DNA from 3 places in the Rhizobium sp. NPDC090275 genome. Region 3 is predicted to be linked to each of the others. Evidence: predicted binding sites of a transcription regulator. Region 3 holds the regulator's gene; each other region holds the start of a gene.
The links. Region 3 encodes LexA, which represses DNA repair genes until DNA is damaged. Its sites were predicted from a motif close to TGTTCNNNNTGTGTTCNG; they were not measured.
Positions count from the first base shown of each region.

Region 1 (6,917 bases), on a different contig from region 3:
ATTCCGGAATGCCGCCGGAGCGGGCGCCGATGACGGGGACGCCCTGCGCGAAGGCTTCGATCACCACGCGGCCGAAGGGCTCGCGGAAGAGCGAGGGCACCACGAGCACGTCGATCTGAGGGAAGAAATCCTCGGGCTTGGTCCAGCCGAGGAACTTCGTGTTCTCGCCGGGAAACTTCTGCGGCAGCGACTTCGAATAATCGCTCTTGGCGCTGCCGGCGATGACGAAGCGGACGTTCTGGTCATTCACCAGCCGATGGGCGGCGCTGGCCAGCGTATCGAGGCCCTTCACCGGATCATGCACGCCGATGAAGCCGAAGCGCATCGGCCCCTCGGGTGCCTTGCGCGGTTCGCTGCGGGCAGCCGGCAATACGGCGCCGGGCACGCGGTGGGTGCTGGCATTGGGGAAATAATCATGCTCGGTGTGGCGGCCGATGATGAAATCGGTTTCGCCGATCACGGCATCGACATAGCGCGAGAAGAACTTCTTGCCGTAGGACGAAACCTGGCAGGAGGAACAGGCGCGCACGCAATTGTCGTCGCCGCGCCGCATGCTGGCCTTCCAGCACAAGAGGAAGGCGCTGCGCAGGATATGGCAGACCGGCACGCCTGAACGCTTGGCCGCCGCCCAGGTGGCGACGTTGATGTTTTCGATGCTGTCGGTCAGCACGATATCCGGCTTGAAGCGGCGGATTTCGCGGCGCATGACGAGGTAGGCGCGCGGATTGAAATTCTCCAGCGCGTGCCAGATCAGCTTCTTCCAGCCCGGCCGGGGAAGCCGGTAGTTCCAGTCGATATTGAGCGTCTTCAGGCGGTGCACGGGCACGCCGTCATAGACCTCGTGCCTGTCTTCGCCCGAGACGTTGACGACTTCGAGGTCGTGACCAGCCGCGATCAGGAGCTTGGCGACCATCATCGCCGAGATCGGGCCGCCGCCATCGATAAAGGGCGGAAAGGCCGCGCAGGCCATCAGGATACGCATGAACAAACTCCCGGCATCGATATTGAATGTTCTTCTTTTGTTCTTGATTTCCTCAATTCACCTGCTACCATCCCTGCGTTCCCTGGATAGACAGAGGCGGGGCGGATGCTCCGGTGGTTGGTCATGCACGAACAGAACACGCAATCGTCCTTCGATTTCGCAAGCCGCACGATGCGCCCGAAATCGTCAAGATTTGGCAAAGAAACCCTGTTTTTCGCGATCCTGCCGGATCCCGAAGCGCGACAATCCTGTATGGAGATACAGACCCGCCTGCAGAGGGAGCACGACGGGCTGCTCTCGCCCATGACGCCCGAGCGGTTGCACGTTTCGCTCTATGGAGTCGCCAGCGCCGAGAAGATCAAGGACGAGATGATCTTCGCGGCTTGCCAGGCAGCGTCGGCGGTCGATGCCTGCCGGTTCGATCTCAGCTTCGACCATGTCGCGACGTTCAGGACGGCGTCGCGCAACGCCATCGTGCTCTCGGGCAATGGCGGTCGGGAACTGTTGCGACAGCTGCATATCCAGATCGGTATCGAGATGCATGCGATCGGCTGCGACCCGCATGTGAAAGCCGATTTCCAGCCGCATGCGACGCTGTTTTACGCCGACGAGACGGTGGCAAAGACGACGCTTGCGACGCCGGTCGTCATGCCCGCGCGGGAGTTCGTGCTCCTGCACAAGCGGCCGGGTGAGCCGACTTACGAGCATGTGGAAAGCTGGCCGCTCAGCGAACGCGGCTGACACCTTGCCTCATGCATCGGAACGCGCTTAAAGCTGCTGCAGCAATGACAGCAGCAGCGGAGACAAAGATGGATAGGTCCGAGATCATCATTTCAGGCGATACGGCGGGAATGGAGTGGCGGCTGCCGGTGCTGCGCTTCAAGGGTAGCGACCCGAAGGCGCCGAAGATCTATATCCAGGCGGCTCTGCATGCCAACGAGCTGCCGGGCACTGCGCTGGTGCATTTCCTCTGCGAGAAACTGCGCGCGGCTGAGAGCGCCGGCGAAATCCGCAGCGATATCACGATCGTTCCACACGCCAATCCTGTTGGTGCGGCGCAATCGCATTTCGGCGAGCTGCAGGGCCGGTTCGATCTTGGGACGCGCACCAATTTCAACCGCGAGTTCCCGCTGATCTCGGTCAAGGATCGCGACGGGCTGGTGGCCGAGCTCGACCGCTACAACGCCGTCGATCGGCTGAAGCGGCAGCTGATGCATATGGCGCTCGAAGCGGATCTGGTGATCGACCTGCATTGCGACGATGAATCGCTGCAATATGCCTATATCGACGAGGCCTTCTGGCCGGAAGCGGCCGATCTCGCAGCAGCACTCGACATGGAAGCGGTGCTCCTGTCGGATGGCGAAAGCTCGGCCTTCGAAGAGGCGATCGGCTATGCCTGGAAGCACGAAACGCAGGAAAAGAAGACGCGGCTGCCGGGCAAGCTATCGGTCACCGTCGAGCTTCGCGGCATGCGCGACGTCTATCCCGAGATGGCGAAGAAGGATGCCGAGGGGCTGTTCAACTTCCTCGCCGCACGCGGCGCCATCGCTCATCAGGTTACGCTTGCGCCCTTCACCGGCCCTGCCGTGCCGCTCGACAATATCGAGATGATCCGCGCGCCTGAGGCCGGCACTGTCCTGTTCCATCGCAACATCGGCGAGGAGATCAAGGAAGGCGATCTCTTGGCGACCATCCTCACCCGGCCGGGCATGGCCGATGGCGCGATCGACGTGCGCGCGCCGCAGGCGGGTCTGATCGTCACCCGCACCTCGTCGCGCCTGGTGCGCCGCCGCGCCGACCTGATGAAGATCGCCTGTGGGGCGGCCAGCAAGGTCGTGCGCAAGCCGGGCGCGCTGGAAAACTGAACGCCTTAGAACCGATTGGGAAGAACCGAATGACCGTCACCATCTATGGCATCAAGAACTGCGACACGATGAAGAAGGCCCGCACCTGGCTGGAAGAGCACGACGTCGCCTATGATTTCCACGACTACAAGGCTTCAGGTATCGACCGGGCGCATCTGGAAAAGTGGACGCAGGAAGCGGGCTGGGAAACGGTGCTCAACCGCGCCGGCACGACCTTCCGCAAGCTGCCGGATGACGCCCGCGAAAACCTTGATCGCGAGAAGGCGATCGCCCTGATGCTGGAGCAGCCGTCGATGATCAAGCGGCCTGTTGTCGAGGCCGACGGCAAGCTTCTGGTCGGCTTCAAACCGGAGATCTATGGCGGGTTCTTCAAGGGCTGATCGGATGTCGAAGACGACGCGGGCAACACAGGTTCTGGAGAAGGCCAAGGTGGCCTTCACCGTCCACACCTATGAGTACGATCCGAACGCCGAGCGGATCGGTCTGCAGGCGGCCGAAGCGATCGGCGAGGAGCCACACCGCGTGTTGAAGACGCTGATGGCAGAGGTGGACGGCAAAGCAGTCTGCGTCGTCGTCCCCTCCGATCGCGAGGTCAGCATGAAAAAGCTCGCCGCTGCCTTCAAGGGCAAGTCGGCGAACATGATGAAGCCGGCGGATGCCGAGCGACTGACCGGCTACCATGTCGGCGGCATCAGCCCGTTCGGCCAGAAGAAGCTCGTGCCGACGGCGATCGAGGAAGCGGCAATGACTGAAGCCCTCGTCTACATGAATGGCGGGCAGCGCGGATTGCAGGTGCGGCTCGCGCCGAAGGATGCGCTCGACGTGTTGAAAGCGACGGCCGCGGCGCTCGTCGCCTGATTGTCTTCGAGCTTCAATTTCGCCGCAAAGGGGTCTAAGTCTGATGCCCTGTCCGTTCGTTTCAGAAGGTGATCGATCATGAACTACATGCCGCAGGGCGATAACGCCGTGGACCCCATCAAGCTCGACAAGCTCGCCGAAGTCGCCGTCAAGGTCGGGCTGCAGCTTCAGAGCGGCCAGGATCTCGTGATCACCGCGCCGGTCGTGGCGCTGCCGCTGGTGCGGCAGATCACCAAGCATGCCTATATGGCGGGCGCGGGTCTGGTCAGCGCGTTCTATTCCGACGAGGAATCGACGCTGGCGCGCTATCAATATGCCAATGACGCGAGCTTCGACCGGGCGTCCAGCTGGCTCTACGAGGGCATGGCGAAGGCCTATGCGAACGGGGCGGCGCGGCTCGCGGTTGCCGGCGACAATCCGATGATGCTCTCCGAGCAGGACCCCGCCAAGGTCGGCCGCGCCAACCGGGCGATGTCGACGGCCTACAAGCCGGCGCTCGAGAAGATCTCCAACTTCGACATCAACTGGAACATCGTCTCCTATCCGAACCCGGCCTGGGCAAAGCTGGTGTTCCCCAACGATCCCGAGCCGATTGCGGTCGCCAAGCTCGCCAAGGCGATTTTCGCCGCCTCGCGCGTCGACGTCGAGGACCCGATCGCCGCCTGGGCGGAGCATAACGCCAATCTCAGGAAGCGCTCCAGCTGGCTGAATGGCGAGCGCTTCTCGGCACTGCATTTCACCGGCCCGGGCACGGATTTGACGGTCGGGCTCGCCGATGGCCACGAGTGGCACGGCGGCGCCTCGACCGCCAAGAACGGCATTACCTGCAACCCGAATATCCCGACCGAAGAAGTGTTCACGACGCCGCATGCGCTGCGCGTCGAGGGTTATGTGTCGAGCACCAAGCCGCTGTCTCACCAGGGCACGCTGATCGACAACATCCGCGTGAAGTTCGAGGGCGGCCGGATCGTCGAGGCGAAGGCGTCGCGCGGCGAGGAAGTGCTGAACAAGGTGCTCGATACCGATGAAGGCGCGCGCCGGCTCGGCGAAGTGGCGCTGGTGCCGCATTCCTCGCCGATTTCGGCCAGCGGCATCTTGTTCTACAACACGCTGTTCGACGAAAACGCCTCGTGCCACATCGCGCTCGGCCAGTGCTATTCCAAGTGCTTCCTCGATGGCGCCAACCTCAGCCAGGAGCAGATCAAGGCGCAGGGCGGTAATTACAGCCTGATCCACATCGACTGGATGATCGGCTCCGACAAGGTCGATGTTGACGGCATCAGAGCCGATGGCTCGAAGGTTCCCGTCATGCGGCAGGGCGAGTGGGCGTAACAGCCGGCTCGACAACCGATTTGGCTTCCAACCTGGCGGGCATCGAGACCCGCTGACTGAACCAGACGCTCGCCAGCACCATTGCGAAACCGCAAAGCTGGGCGGGCGTCAGCACCTGGCCGAGCGCCAGCCAGCCTAGAAGAGTGGCGACGACGGGGCTCAAGAAGCCCAGTGAGGATGCCGCCGACGGCTCGATGCGGGCGAGACCGCGAAACCACAGAATATATGTCAGCGCGGCGCCGATCAGGCCGAGCCAGGCCATGCCGAGCACGTTTTCGAGCGTCGGCTGCGGCAGAGCGGGCTCGGCGATCAGCGCCACCGGCACCAGCAGCAGGCCGCCCGCCGTCAGCTGCCAGGCGGTGAAGGTGAGGCTTGATACCGGTGGTGTCCAGCGGCGGGTGAGCACCGTGCCGCAGGCCATGGAGATGGCGCCGGCAAGACCCGCAAGAACCCCGACCGGATCCAGTGCGGCGCCCGGCGTCAGCACCAGCAGCCCCACACCCGCCATGCCGACAAGGCCGGCTAGAACCGCCAGCGCCTTGATCGGCCGGCCAAGCACGAGGCGCGAGAGCAGGATGACGATCAGCGGCTGGATGGCACCAACGGTCGCGGCGACGCCGCCGGGCAGCCGATACGCCGAGACGAAGAGCATGGCCCAGAAGAACGAGAAGTTCAGCGCGCCGAGCACGAAGGCATGAAGCCACCAGATACCCTGAGGCAGCCTGCGAACGGCCGCGAGCAGCAACAGCCCCGCCGGCAGCGCGCGCAGCATGGCAACGGTCAGCGGATAGCCATGCGGAAGATAGGACGTGGTGACGAAATAGGTGCTGCCCCAGATAGCCGGAGCGAGCGCGGTGGCCAACACATCGGCGGCGTATGTCGTGTTTTTCTTCATATCAAGTATCTCTACCTCAAGATAAATCCAGCCTACGCCGATTTATCTTGACGTCAAGACATATTGCGGTAGAGCTCAATCAGCATGGAGTGAGCCGATGGACCGCGTCGACAGGATATTGCAGCAATGGGCCCGCGAGCGGCCTGAACTCGACACCCAGGCGATGGGCCTGCTCGGGCGCATGAAGCGGTTGGCGACGCATCTCGGGCGCGAGGTGGAGCAGGTGCTGCAGAGCCACGGCCTGTCGTCATCTTCCTTCGACGTGCTGGCGACGCTGCGCCGCTGCGGCGCGCCCTACCAGATGTCGCCGGGCGATCTGCTTGAAATGACGATGGTGAGTTCCGGCACGATGACCAACCGCATCGACCAGCTGGAGAAATCAGGCCTGGTGGAGCGTGTGGTCAATCCGCATGACCGGCGTAGCGTGCTGATCGCGCTGACCGGCAAGGGGCTGAGCCTCGTCAACGAAGCTGTCGGCGCGCATGTCGCCAACCAGCAGCGGCTGACGGAGACGCTTGATCAGGACGAGAAGGCAGCGCTCGATGCGCTGCTCCGGAAGTTCCTGGCGGCGTTCGAATAAAACGCCGCCCTCGCTTGGTGATCAGCGGTAGTAGATCACGTGGCCGCCGTTGAGCGCCCGCTGCACCTGGATGACATTCTTCAGCGCGATACCACGATCGGCGATCGCCTGCATCAGATGCCTGTCGGCGCTGACGGTTGCCTGCGCCTCGCGGATGCCTGATGGCATGGGGTGGCGCAGCGAAAGCGGCAGGGATTGCTCGCGCTGGGACAGCGAGGTGATGCGGATGGCGGTGACGCTGTCGTTGTAAGCCTTGCCGAAGATGACCTCGGACACTTTCGACTGACCCGCCAGCGCCGGCGCGGCAGGCAAAGCGCCGGAGAGCGCACCGGCAAGGGCGCTAACCATCAGAAGAGCGGGCAACATTCTTTTCAAGGTATTTCTCCAGTCTCAAATATCAGAGCG
Region 1 covers NZ_JBIVYL010000005.1:234,678-241,594, forward strand. Annotated here, with positions in the region: gene ACIQUB_RS15000 (glycosyltransferase) at 1-982, opposite strand, end outside; gene ACIQUB_RS15005 (2'-5' RNA ligase family protein) at 1,088-1,723, shown strand; gene ACIQUB_RS15010 (succinylglutamate desuccinylase/aspartoacylase family protein) at 1,768-2,847, shown strand; gene ACIQUB_RS15015 (ArsC family reductase) at 2,877-3,227, shown strand; gene ybaK (Cys-tRNA(Pro) deacylase) at 3,232-3,705, shown strand; gene ACIQUB_RS15025 (aminopeptidase) at 3,784-5,037, shown strand; gene ACIQUB_RS15030 (EamA family transporter) at 5,012-5,932, opposite strand; gene ACIQUB_RS15035 (MarR family transcriptional regulator) at 6,030-6,512, shown strand; gene ACIQUB_RS15040 (hypothetical protein) at 6,534-6,887, opposite strand.
Region 1: ACIQUB_RS15005 (2'-5' RNA ligase family protein) is a predicted target of LexA. The motif match lies at 1,010-1,027, and genes of this name have one in related genera.

Region 2 (6,917 bases), on a different contig from region 3:
AACTTCTTCGTCGGCGCGAACTGCCAGAGAATGGGGCCGAGATGCGGGCCAAGCTCGACGATGCCCTGGCCGAGAAAGCGCTCGACCGATTCACCGGCTTCGGAGAGGATCTTGCGGTTGGTGCTGAAGCGACTGGCCTTCAGCGAGAAGATGAAACCCTCGGGGACATCGGCGGCCCACTTGGCGAAGGTCTCGGGCTTCTGCGAGCTGTAATAGGTGCCGTTGACCTCGATGACCTTCAGCTGCCGGCTGGCATAATTCAACTCGTCCTTCTGCTTCAGCGTGGACGGGAAGAAGTGGTTGCGCCAGGGCTCGAATGTCCAGCCGCCGATGCCGACGCGAATGGTGCCGGGTTTTGTCATGACTTCAATCCATCCTATTCGTTTTCGCCAAAACCGCTTTTCGGATAGTCGGCCTCACGCGGCACGAGCCGGTAAACGCGTCCATCCTTCTCTGCACCTTCGAAATCATGGTCTCGCAAGGCACGACGTACGCGATCCAGCTTGCGGATATCCTCCGGGCTTACCGTCGGGGACCACTCGCCAACGTCGTCGTGAAGCTCCACGATGACCTCGGCGGCATATTCCCCCTCACGAATGAGCTGCGACGCCTGTCTCGTCATTGCGGCTTCCTCCTGGTGAAATCGTCATTCCAGCGATCTGGATCGGGAATGTATGCTGTTATCAACACCGCCGGTTCGGATGCACCTGATGGGATGCCCCAAAGCAAATGTACGGGTCTTCCCCGCTCGTCCGTCTGCAGGACCAGAACACAGGGCCCCTTGTGATAGTCCGGATACTCCTCCACGACGAGCGCCGACGATATGTCCATCACCAACGGCTCGATCAGCAGACCGTCGTTCAACAACTCCTGCAGTGCGTGTGCCGAGACCCTGAATTTGCCGTCAGCGATCAACACACGTACCGTGGAGAGGATCTCGCTCACTCCGCCGCCTGCACCTTCTTCACCGGCCGCCGCTCCAGCAGTTCCTTCAGGAACTGGCCGGTATAGGACCGCTTTTCCTTGACGATCGCCTCGGGCGTGCCAGACGCCACGATCTCGCCGCCGCCATCACCGCCTTCGGGGCCGAAGTCGAGGACCCAGTCGGCGGTCTTGATGACTTCAAGATTGTGCTCGATGACGACGACCGAGTTGCCCTGGTTGACCAGTTCGTGCAGCATTTCGAGCAGCTTGGCGACGTCGTGGAAGTGCAGGCCGGTCGTCGGCTCGTCGAGAATGTAGAGCGTGCGGCCGGTCGAGCGCTTTGAGAGCTCCTTGGCGAGCTTGACGCGCTGGGCTTCGCCGCCCGACAGCGTGTTCGCCTGCTGGCCGACCTTGATGTAGCCGAGGCCGACATCGAAGAGGGCCTGCAGCTTGTCGCGCACGGCGGGGACGGCGGCGAAGAACTCGACGCCTTCCTCGACGGTCATGTCGAGCACGTCGGCGATCGATTTCTGCTTGAAGGTGACGTCGAGCGTTTCGCGGTTGTAGCGCTTGCCGTGGCAGACGTCGCAAGTGACGTAGACGTCGGGCAGGAAGTGCATCTCGATCTTGATGACGCCGTCGCCCTGGCAGGCCTCGCAGCGGCCGCCCTTGACGTTGAAGGAGAAGCGGCCGGGCTGGTAGCCGCGCGCCTTGGCTTCCGGCAGCCCGGCGAACCAGTCGCGGATCGGCGTGAAGGCGCCGGTATAGGTGGCCGGGTTCGAGCGCGGGGTGCGGCCGATCGGCGACTGGTCGATGTCGATGACCTTGTCGATATGCTCGAAGCCGTCGATGCGATCGTGATCCGCCGGGATTTCGCGCGCGCCCATGACGCGGCGGGCGGCCGACTTGTAGAGCGTCTCGATCAGGAAGGTGGACTTGCCGCCACCGGACACGCCCGTGACCGCCGTGAAGACGCCGAGCGGGATCGACGCCGTGACGTTCTTCAGATTGTTGCCGCGGGCGCCGACGACCTTGATTTCCTTGCCCTTCTTAACCTTGCGTCGTTCTTCCGGCACGGTCACGCCGAGCTCGCCCGACAGGTATTTACCGGTCAGTGACTTCGGGTTGGCCATGATGTCCTGCGGTGTGCCGTGGGCGATGACCTGGCCGCCATGAATGCCGGCGGCCGGTCCGATATCGACGACATCGTCGGCTTGCAGGATGGCGTCCTCGTCGTGTTCGACGACGATCACGGTGTTGCCGATGTCGCGCAGGTGCTTCAGCGTTTCCAGCAGGCGGGCGTTGTCGCGCTGGTGCAGGCCGATCGACGGCTCGTCGAGTACGTAGAGAACGCCGGTGAGGCCGGAGCCGATCTGCGAGGCCAAGCGAATGCGCTGGCTTTCGCCACCCGACAGAGTGCCGGAGTTGCGCGAGAGGCTCAGATATTCGAGGCCGACGTCGTTGAGGAAGCGCAGGCGGTCCCTGATCTCTTTCAGGATTCGGACGGCGATTTCGTTCTGCTTCGCGTTGAAGCTGTCAGGCAGTGTTTCGAACCAGTCGCGGGCGACGCGGATCGACATATCCGTGACCTGGCCGATATGCAGCTTGTTGACCTTGACGGCCAGCGCTTCCGGCTTCAGGCGGAATCCGTTGCAGGACGGGCAGGGGGCGGCCGACATGTAGCGCTCGATCTCCTCGCGCGCCCAGGCGCTGTCGGTTTCTTTCCAGCGGCGCTCGAGATTGGTGATGATGCCTTCGAAATTCTTGTGCGTCGTGTAGGAGCGGGCGCCGTCGACGTAGTGGAATTCGATCTTCTCCTCGGTGCCGTTGAGGATGACGTCCTGCGCCTTGGCGGAAAGATCGTTCCAGCGGGCGCCGAGCTTGAAGCCGAAATGCTTGCCGAGCGCTTCCAGCGTCTGGTTGTAATAGGGCGAGGACGACTTGGCCCAGGGGGCGATGGCGCCGTCGCGCAGCGTACGCTCGGGTTCCGGCACGATTAGGTTGGCGTCGATCTTCTGCTGGGCGCCGAGGCCGTCGCAGGTCGGGCAGGCGCCGGCCGGATTGTTGAAGGAGAACAGGCGCGGCTCGATCTCGGAAATCGTGAAGCCGGACACCGGGCAGGCGAACTTTTCCGAGAACAGCACGCGCTCGTGCGTTTCGTTCAGCGACTTGTTGGCCGAGCCGCCGGCGGCGGTTTCCTCCACGGGCAGCGGCTTGTCGGCGAATTCGGCGATGGCGAGGCCGTCTGCGAGCTTCAGCGAGGTCTCCAGACTGTCGGCCAGTCGCGCCGAGACATCGGCGCGCACGACGACGCGGTCGACGACGATATCGATGTCGTGCTTGTATTTCTTGTCGAGCGCGGGGGCATCGGCGATCTCGTAAAACTGGCCGTCGATCTTGACGCGCTGGAAGCCCTTTTTCATGAGCTCCGCGAGTTCCTTCTTATACTCGCCCTTACGGCCACGCACGAGCGGGGCGAGGATGAAGAGGCGCGTGCCTTCCTCGAAGGCGAGGATGCGGTCGACCATCTGGCTGACGGTCTGGCTCTCGATCGGCAGGCCGGTGGCCGGCGAATAGGGAACGCCGACGCGTGCGAAGAGCAGGCGCATATAGTCGTAGATCTCAGTGACGGTGCCAACAGTCGAGCGCGGGTTGCGTGAAGTCGTCTTCTGCTCGATGGAGATCGCCGGCGAGAGGCCGTCGATCTGGTCGACATCGGGCTTCTGCATCATTTCGAGGAACTGGCGGGCATAGGCCGACAGGCTCTCGACATAGCGGCGCTGGCCCTCGGCATAGATGGTGTCGAAAGCGAGCGAGGATTTGCCCGATCCCGACAGGCCCGTCATGACGATCAGCTTGTTGCGCGGCAGATCGAGGTCGATGCCCTTCAGATTGTGCTCGCGCGCGCCACGGATTGAAATCGTCTTCAGTTCGCTCATCGTCTTCTGCTTCTGTGCTGGAACAAGCCCCTTATTTAGTGATGCCGGCGGGCGAGTCGAGGCTCAATGTCTAGATGGTGCAAGGTTTTCGATTCGGTTGACAGGATCATAGGGATAAAATAGAACAAATAAAGAACAAAATTCCTTGTGGATGAACCGCTATGGACGTCCATCGCGCCGCCTCTATGGTTTAAGGTGCATCGATTGTTTCAAGCGCCGCCGGGCAGGGCGGCAGGTAGGGTGAAAAGTATGGCTGGCAGCGTGAACAAGGTAATTCTGATCGGAAACGTGGGTGCTGACCCCGAAATCCGTCGGACGCAGGACGGCCGGCCGATCGCCAACCTCCGCATCGCGACATCGGAGACCTGGCGCGACCGCAATTCGGGCGAGCGCCGCGAGAAGACCGAGTGGCACACCGTGGTCGTCTTCAACGAAGGCCTGTGCAAGGTCGTCGAGCAGTACGTCAAGAAGGGCGCCAAGCTCTATATCGAAGGCGCGCTGCAGACCCGCAAGTGGCAGGACCAGCAGGGTCAGGATCGTTATTCCACGGAAGTCGTGCTGCAGGGCTTCGGCTCAACGCTGACGATGCTCGATGGACGCGGCGAAGGCGGTGGCGATCGCTCTGGCGGTGGTTACGGCGGTGGCCGTGGCGGCAATGCCGGCGGTGGTGATTTCGGCGGTGGCGGCGGTTATGGCGACGATTACGGTTCGCCGTCGCAGTCTTCCGGCCGTGGTGGCTCGGGCGGTGGTTCGTCTTCCGGCGGTGGCGGCAATTTCTCGCGCGATCTGGACGACGATATTCCGTTTTGATCGAACGACAGACCGAAAGGTTTCAGACGGCGCGCTTTGGGGCGCGCCGTTTGCGTTTTAACTGAAAGCTCAGACGGGCGAGGGAACGAGGTTCATCGCCGACTTGATGCCATCGACGACGAACTGGGTCGCGAGCGCCGCCAGGATGACGCCGAGCAGGCGGGTCAGGATGGCGCGGCCGGTGACGCCGAGGAAGCGGTCCAGCCGGTCGGCGATCAAGAGCGCCAGGAAGAGCAGGAGCAGGCTTGCGGCGATCACGATGATCAGCTGCGCCAGTTCGAAGGCCGTCTGCATCGAGCCCGCGATCAGGATGGTCGCGGAGATGGCGCCCGGGCCCGAGATCAGCGGAATGGCCAGCGGGAAGACGGCGATGTTCTGGATGTGGTCGACGGTGATCGCGGCCGTGCCGGTCTTTTCCTTGCGATCCTGGCGCTTCTCGAACACCATTTCAAAGGCGATCCAGAAGAGCAGCAGGCCGCCGGCGATGCGGAAGGCGCCGATCGAGATGCCGAGCACGCCGAGCACGCTGGATCCGAAGAGCGCGAAGACGGCGAGAATGATGAAGGCGATGATCGTGCCGCGCATCGCCACCTGCTTGCGCTGGGCTCTGCTCATGCCGACAGTGAGGCCGAGAAAGATCGGCGCGAGACCCGGCGGATCGATCGTGACGAGCAGGGTTGTAAAGGCGTTGATCAGTTGGTCGGCGCTTGCCATCATCTCTCCATATACCCATATCCGGGCTTGGTTTTCGCGCGATTGTGATGTGGGCAAACCGATTTTGCAAATGGCGCGGCGTGCGTGACGGTGATTGGGGCGCATAAGCCTCGTTTCGCCCTGATTAGACCGTAAAAGCCTGTTCAAAACTTCCTGCAAAATTGGCTTAGGAACAGCCTTTCCGCTATAAATCTTCAAGTGATTCTAGAAGAGATGTGATCCATTTTGACTGAGCAAACACCCCCCGGCGGCGGGAAGCTCCCGCCAGGCATCGAGCCCATCTCCATTATGGAGGAAATGCAGCGGTCGTATCTCGATTACGCGATGAGCGTTATCGTCAGCCGCGCGCTTCCTGACGTGCGCGACGGCCTCAAGCCCGTGCACCGGCGCATCCTCTACGGCATGTCCGAGCTCGGCATCGACTGGAACAAGAAATACGTCAAATGCGCCCGCGTGACCGGGGACGTGATGGGTAAATACCATCCGCACGGCAACACCGCGATCTACGACGCGCTGGCGCGTATGGCGCAGGACTGGTCTCTTCGCCTTCCGCTTATCGATGGCCAGGGCAACTTCGGCTCCGTCGACGGTGATCCGCCGGCGGCCGAACGCTACACCGAATGCCGCCTCGAGAAGGCCGCGCATTCGCTGCTCGACGATCTCGACAAGGAAACGGTCGATTTCCGCGACAACTACGACGGTACGCTCTCCGAGCCCGTGGTGGTTCCCGCGAAATTCCCGAACCTGCTCGTCAACGGCGCCGGCGGTATCGCCGTCGGCATGGCGACCAACATTCCGCCGCACAATCTCGTCGAAGTCATCAATGGCTGTATCGCGCTGATCGACGATCCGGCGATCGAGTTGCCCGAGATGATGCAGATCATTCCAGGTCCCGATTTCCCAACCGGCGCCAAGATCCTCGGCCGTTCCGGCATCCGCTCGGCTTACGAGACGGGCCGTGGCTCGGTGATCATGCGCGGCGTCGCGACGATCGAGCCGATGCGCGGCGATCGCGAGCAGATCATCATCACCGAGATCCCGTATCAGGTGAACAAGTCGACGATGATCGAGAAGATGGCCGAACTGGTGCGCGACAAGCGCATCGAGGGCATCTCCGACCTGCGCGATGAGAGCGACCGTCAGGGCTACCGCGTCGTCGTCGAGCTGAAGCGCGACGCCAATGCCGACGTCATCCTGAACCAGCTCTATCGCTATACGCCGCTGCAGACCTCGTTCGGCTGCAACATGGTGGCGCTGAACGGCGGCAAGCCCGAACAGCTGCAGCTGCTCGACATGCTGCGCGCCTTCGTCTCGTTCCGCGAGGAAGTCGTTAGTCGGCGTACAAAATTCTTGCTGCGCAAGGCTCGCGAGCGCGCGCACGTCTTGGTCGGTCTGGCGATCGCTGTCGCCAACATCGACGAAGTCATCCGCGTCATCCGCCAGGCACCGGATCCGCAGTCCGCCCGCGAAGAGCTGATGACCCGCCGCTGGCCGGCGCATGACGTCGAAAGCCTGATCCGCCTGATCGAC
Region 2 covers NZ_JBIVYL010000014.1:156,024-162,940, reverse strand. Annotated here, with positions in the region: gene ACIQUB_RS28160 (DUF72 domain-containing protein) at 1-362, opposite strand, end outside; gene ACIQUB_RS28155 (hypothetical protein) at 377-622, opposite strand; gene ACIQUB_RS28150 (DUF4258 domain-containing protein) at 619-945, opposite strand; gene uvrA (excinuclease ABC subunit UvrA) at 942-3,863, opposite strand; gene ACIQUB_RS28140 (single-stranded DNA-binding protein) at 4,113-4,673, shown strand; gene ACIQUB_RS28135 (MarC family protein) at 4,743-5,387, opposite strand; gene gyrA (DNA gyrase subunit A) at 5,613-6,917, shown strand, end outside.
Region 2: uvrA (excinuclease ABC subunit UvrA) is a predicted target of LexA. The motif match lies at 3,984-4,001, and genes of this name have one in related genera.

Region 3 (6,917 bases):
CCGGTGCCGAGCGACACCTGTGCGCCGACGATGCCGTGACCGCCGTAGAAATGCTTCTCCTTGGAGAACATGTGCATCGAGCCGCCCTTGCCACGGGAGTAGCCGTCGATGCGGCCGGTCAGCTCGGCCATGACGCCGCGTGCGGTCATGCCGGTTGCCAGCATGTGACCGTGGTCGCGGTAAGCGGTGATGACCTGGTCACCTTCCTTCTGCGCCATCTGCATGCCGACGACGACAGCTTCCTGACCGATATAAAGGTGACAGAAACCGCCGATGAAGCCCATGCCGTAAAGCTGGCCCGCCTTCTCTTCGAAACGGCGGATGAGTAGCATTTCGCGATAAGCCTTGAGCTCTTCGTCACGATCGAAATCGGCCACCGGGCCGCCATTCGATGCCTTGGCTGCGGGCTTTGCGCTTGTCTTACGGCTGGAAACGGTCGCGTTTTTTCGCGGAGCCATTCAACCCTCCCTATGGGTTTATCGGTTCTTGGGTGGTGCGCACCATAAGGAAGAAATTTCGCCGCAGCAATGCCATAATTGCATGGCTCGTATTCATCAATAAGCCATTGATAAATATCAATTTATTTCGATTAACCGGAATCCAGTTAATTCGAATAATGATTGAATATGACGACCTCATCGGCGCGGGAGAAGTTCAGCTGAAGACGGGCCTTCTCGTCCAGCATGTCCCTATCCATGGAACCATCACTTAGGAGCGCCACCTGCTTTTCAAGGTGTTCGCGCTTATTTTTAAGCACGGCCAGCTCTCTTTCGCGCGTGATGCGCTGGCGCTCGAACACTTCGGTCGCGCGCAGGCCGTAGTCGCCATGGATGCAATGGTAGCCGAAGTAGGAGAGAAACGCGACCGCCATCGCCGGAATGACGAAACGGCCGATCTTTTTCTTCTTATGATGCTTGGTCCACATACACGCATTCTCGAAACGCATTACCCTTGACCAGAAGACTACCGGGCAGAGATTAACCGTCCGTTGACTATGAACGCGGCGCAACAAAAAACCCGCGCCGGTGAAGGCGCGGGTTCCAAATGCCTGAAATAAGACGACTTAGCCGCGAAGGATCGAACGGCCGGCGTACTGGGCCTGCGGGCCGAGGCCCTCTTCGATGCGGATCAGCTGATTGTACTTGGCAAGACGATCCGAACGCGACAGCGAGCCGGTCTTGATCTGACCGCAGTTGGTCGCAACGGCGAGATCGGCGATCGTGCTGTCTTCGGTTTCGCCCGAACGGTGCGACATGACGGCGGTGTAGGCTGCCTTGTGCGCGGTGTTGACGGCGTCGAGCGTTTCCGTCAGCGAACCGATCTGGTTGACCTTGACGAGGATCGAGTTGGCGACGCCCATCTTGATACCATCGCGCAGGCGAGCCGAGTTGGTGACGAAGAGATCGTCGCCGACGAGCTGAACCTTCTTGCCGGCCAGATCCGTCAGAGCCTTCCAGCCATCCCAGTCGTCTTCAGCCATGCCGTCTTCGATCGAGATGATCGGGTACTGGGCAGCGAGCTGTGCCAGGTATTCGGCCATTGCGCCCGGCTCCAGCGTGCGGCCTTCGCCTTCCAGAACGTACTTGCCGTCCTTGAAGAATTCGGTCGAGGCGCAGTCGAGGCCGAGGTGGATGTCTTCGCCAGGCTTGTAGCCGGCTTTCTCGATCGACTTCATGATGAAGTCGAGGGCTTCAGGAGCGCTCTTCAGGCCCGGTGCGAAACCGCCTTCGTCGCCGACGTTGGTGTTGTGACCCTGGGCAGCCAGTTCCTTGCGGAGCGTGTGGAAGACTTCCGAGCCCATGCGAACGGCTTCGCGGATGGAATCAGCGCCTACAGGCAGGATCATGAATTCCTGGAAGTCGATCGGGTTGTCGGCATGCGCGCCGCCGTTGATGATGTTCATCATCGGAACCGGCAGCAGGTGCGCGGAAGCGCCACCAACGTAGCGGTAGAGCGGCAGGCCGGCAGCTTCAGCGGCAGCCTTGGCAACGGCCAGCGAAACGCCGAGGATGGCGTTGGCGCCGAGGCGCGACTTGTTCGGCGTGCCGTCCAGTTCGATCATGATGTTGTCGATCTGGATCTGGTTTTCAGCGTCGATGCCGCCGATGGCGTCGAAGATTTCCGTGTTGGCGGCTTCGACGGCCTTTTCGACACCCTTGCCGAGATAACGCTTGCCACCATCGCGGAGTTCGACGGCTTCGTGCGCGCCGGTCGACGCGCCCGACGGAACGGCGGCGCGGCCCATGCTGCCATCTTCGAGATAGACATCGACTTCGACGGTGGGATTACCACGGCTGTCGAGAATCTCGCGGGCGATAATATCGGTAATAGCGGTCATCGGCTCTTCTCTGCTTGAGGGTGGATAAATCGTTTGAAATTCGTCTTTAATCGAAGATGCGCAAATTACAATGGCAGTTCGGAGCCGTTTTGCGCATGCTTCGCCGCTTTATTCCTCGTGGCCTAATACACGAACGTGTCAGTCTTTTGAACGTCAGCCCTTGGCGATGGCGTCGAAGGCCAGCAGCTTTTCCAGCAGGCGCGGCATATCCTTGAGATAGACCATGTTCGGGCCATCCGACGGCGCGTTGTCGGGATCTTCGTGCGTCTCGACGAACACACCGGCGACACCGACGGCGACCGCCGCACGCGCCAGCGTTTCCACGAATTCGCGCTGGCCGCCACTGGAGCCACCCTGCCCGCCCGGCTGCTGTACCGAATGGGTCGCATCGAAGACAACAGGCGCACCCATGGCTTCCATGATCGGCAGAGAGCGCATGTCGGAGACCAGCGTGTTGTAGCCGAAGGAAGCGCCGCGTTCGCACAGCATGATGTTCGGGTTGCCGCTGGCATTCAGCTTGGCCAGCACGTTCTTCATGTCCCAGGGCGCCAGGAACTGGCCCTTCTTGACGTTGATGGCGCGGCCGGTCTTGGCGGCGGCGACCAGCAGGTCCGTCTGCCGGCTAAGAAAGGCCGGGATCTGCAGCACATCGACGACAGTGGCGACTTCGGCGCACTGCTCCTCGGTGTGGATGTCCGTGAGAACGGGGAAGCCATATTCCTTCTTGAGATCGGCGAACACTTCAAGCGCCGTTTCAAGCCCGATACCACGCTGGGCCGACAGCGACGTGCGGTTGGCCTTGTCGAAGGAGGACTTGTAGACAAGGCCGATACCGAGCTTGTCGCAGAGCTCCTTTAGCGTGCCGGCGATCATGAAGGCATGGTCGCGGCTTTCCATCTGGCAGGGGCCGGCGATCAGCGACAGCTTGCCGGTGTTGGAAAACACCACACGGCCGGCGCCTTCGCCAACGGCCACCTCGGAATTGGTTTCAGTCATCGTTTCTCCTCGAAGGCGAAGAGCGCGCCCTGGCCGGGTGCGGCCTTCACCAGAATTCGATTGTTCTTGCGTGTATAGGTGATCCCGTTAGCAGCCAAATGCGCCTCTGTCACGGCGAGATCGGCAACGGAAAAGACAATCGCCGCGCCGCGCAGGCCGCGATCGGCCTTGGGCTCGGAGAGATCGTAATAGGCGTTCAAGCCATCCGGCGACAGGATATTGATACGGGCGTTGCCGGCATCCAGACTGACACCGAAGGCCTCCTCGCGGGTCGCCTGCGCATCAGACGCCAACTGCAACAGCGGCGCGAACGCCTTCGGATCGGAGGACGAGAGCACGATCGACAGGATGCCCAAAACGCCGTTCGCATGCGTTTCCAACGCCTTGCGGTCGCTGGGCAGCGGGTTGACGCGCTGGCAGGCGAAGAGGAAGAAATCGGGCGCGCGTAGATCGGCCGCGAAAGCGAGGCGGAACGCGGCGGTCGCCTCGGAACTATCCGGCATCTTCATCTGCCTGGCAAATTGCAGCATCTCGCCGCCGCTCATGCCATCGGCGAGAAAGCGTGTGTGATCACTGTCGGCATCAGGCGTCCCGAAGACGATCGCCGACAGCCCGTCATCGCCGCAGCGGAAGCGAAAGGCGCGGTCGCGGGCGGTGAAGACGTTGCCATCGCCGATGGCCGCTTCGTAAGTCTCCAGGCTGGCGATGCCGAGCGGCTCGAGATAGGTTTTGTCGGCGAAGAAGACGCAGGCATTCTCGGTGCCGAATGGGTGCCGCGCATCGGCGGCGACGGTAAAACCGAGCTTACCCAGGCGCTCGCGCGCCATCTCGATGTTGACGACCGGCAGCACCACGTGGTCCAGAGGATGGGGGTCACTCATCAGCAAATCCTCCCGAAATCGGCAGAGATGTGCGCTGGCTTTCGCCACAATGCAAGAGGCGAGCCCGGTTAAATCGAATGAAGTGCAAAATCGCGACGATTCCGAGCCAAGTTTTACGAAAATTTAGGCACTTGCGGAACACATATGGAACATATAGTGTCCGTTCTGGCTTTGTTTCACGACTCTGGGGTTCATTTCGATGCTGACACGCAAGCAACAAGAACTGCTTCTGTTCATTCATGAGCGGATGAAAGAGTCGGGCGTTCCGCCATCCTTCGATGAAATGAAGGATGCACTCGATCTCGCATCAAAATCCGGCATTCACCGGCTGATCACCGCGCTGGAAGAGCGCGGCTTCATTCGCCGGCTGCCGAACCGAGCGCGCGCGCTCGAGGTGATCAAGCTGCCGGAAGCCTATAATCCGAGCCTGCAGCCGCGACGCGGCTTCTCGCCGAGCGTCATTGAAGGCAGCCTCGGCAAGCCGCAGCCGGTGGCCGCAGCCCCTGCCCCGAAGGCCGCGCCGAGCGCCGACAACGGCAACTCAGCGTCCGTTCCCGTCATGGGCCGCATCGCCGCCGGTGTGCCGATCTCGGCGATCCAGAACAACACCCACGACATCACCGTCCCCGCCGACATGCTCGGCTCCGGCGAGCACTACGCGCTCGAGGTCAAGGGCGACTCGATGATCGAAGCCGGCATTTTCGACGGCGACACCGTCATCATCCGCAACGGCAACACCGCCAACCCCGGCGATATCGTTGTGGCGCTTGTCGATGACGAGGAAGCGACGCTGAAGCGCTTCCGCCGCAAGGGCGCCTCGATCGCGCTGGAAGCCGCGAACCCGGCTTACGAAACGCGTATTTTCGGGCCCGACCGCGTCAAGGTTCAGGGCAAGCTCGTCGGGCTTATTCGCCGGTATCACTGAGTGGTGACGTCACTAGTTGGTGACGGATCATCGCTGAAGCTGTCGTTGCGCCAGTCATAGGCGCGATGGCGCATCCACGGGCGACCGACGCTTTCATAGGCTGTTTTGACGACCGGCGCCCCCTGCTCGTCGATGCGGATTTCGACGGCGCCCGATCGCCTGAGGGTTTCGCCGGTCAATAGCATTGCGCCGGAACGGCATGTCGCCTGGCGCAGACGGACAGGCGTGATGACGATATCGGCAACGTCGCAGGCAGGACCGAGATAGGCGGCGTTTTCGAGCATCGCGATGATGTAGCCGCTGTCGAGCGCTGTCACGCACCAGGCCGTCTTCAGGCACTGAAAAGCGCTGTCATTTGTGGACGCTGCGGCATCGCGCATCATGGCGCGGGCTTCGCCTTGTTGTTTCAGTGTCAGCCTTGGTCGCGGCTCTCCCCTCTTCGGGATGGGCAAGGCCTCGCCTTCAAGCATGTCAGGCGGCTTGTGTTCTTCGATCGCGAGCGCGCGTTGCCATTGCCCGAAGATGAAGTCGGGCGGGCGTTCGCGGTTGCTGGCGAGGCCGTCGCCTGTGACTGCCGCCACGAGGCTCCCATCCTCGGAGACGACCAGCTCGGGCGCAGGTGCCGCAGGCAGCAGAACAACGACGAGCGTTGCAAGCGCGGCTCCCACAGCGCCGATCCATCGCAGCCGTGTCCGCATCAGCCCCCAGACTAGGAAGCCGAGCACGGCGATCGGGAAATACCATTCCGGTATCCGCCCGATATCGACACTGCCGCCCCAGCCGGAAACCATCTTGGCGATGTCGATCACCAGATCCAGCCCGAAGCCGGCGACGGTCCATAGTGGCGCGTCCAGACCAAAGGGCGTCGCCAACATCGCGAGCATTCCGAAAGGCATGACGATGAAGGAGATAACGGGCATTGCAAGCAGGTTGGCGGGAAGGCCGTAGCCGCTCAGCCGATGAAAATGCTCGATCGAAAACAGCGCCGTCGAGAAACCGCCGATCATCGAGGTCAGCGCGATGCCGCCAAAGAAGCGAAGCGTGACCATGACCGGCTTTATCGCGGGATGCGTGAGAAAAACGCTTTCGCGATGCCGCCTCCTAGTCCAGACAGCAAAGCCCGCGACCAGCGCCAGCGTCGCGGCGTAGGACATCTGGAAGCTGGGGCCCAGCACCTCCGATGGTGACATCAGGATGATCAGCAGCGCCGAGAGCGCGATGTTGCGCAGGCTGATCGAGGGGCGATCGAACAGCACCGCGACCAGCATGATCGCCATCATGATAAAGGCGCGCTCGGCGGAGACGGCGAAGCCCGAGATCATGTAATAGGCGGTCAGCGCCAGAAGCGCGCTGCCGGCGGCGAGCTTCTTGGTCGGATAGGCCTGCGCGAAGCCAGGAAACAGTCCAAAGAACAGCCGCAGCCCGACAAAGCAGATGCCGGCCGACAGCGCCATGTTGAGGCCCGAGATCGCGACGATATGCGCGAGGCCGGATTGGCGCAGGGCCTCCGTCGTCTCGTTGGAGATAGCGCGTCTCTCATCGGTGACAAGCGAGGCGGCGAAGGCGCCGGTATCATCAGGCAGGATGCTGCGAATGCGGTCGCCAATACTGCTGCGCAAGCCGTAGAGCCATTCCACGGCGCGATCGGCGGCAGAGAGATCGGCGATATCGGTCTGCGACGCGATGGGCTGCGGAACGCCGTAGAAGAAGCCGTTGGCGCCGATGCCGTCGAAATAGGCGGAGAAGGCGAAATCGTTCAGTTCGGGGAGCGCAGGTC
Region 3 covers NZ_JBIVYL010000002.1:523,574-530,490, reverse strand. Annotated here, with positions in the region: gene pdhA (pyruvate dehydrogenase (acetyl-transferring) E1 component subunit alpha) at 1-458, opposite strand, end outside; gene ACIQUB_RS06905 (septum formation initiator family protein) at 605-925, opposite strand; gene eno (phosphopyruvate hydratase) at 1,064-2,338, opposite strand; gene kdsA (3-deoxy-8-phosphooctulonate synthase) at 2,492-3,334, opposite strand; gene ACIQUB_RS06890 (VOC family protein) at 3,331-4,215, opposite strand; gene lexA (transcriptional repressor LexA) at 4,415-5,140, shown strand; gene ACIQUB_RS06880 (ComEC/Rec2 family competence protein) at 5,134-6,917, opposite strand, start outside.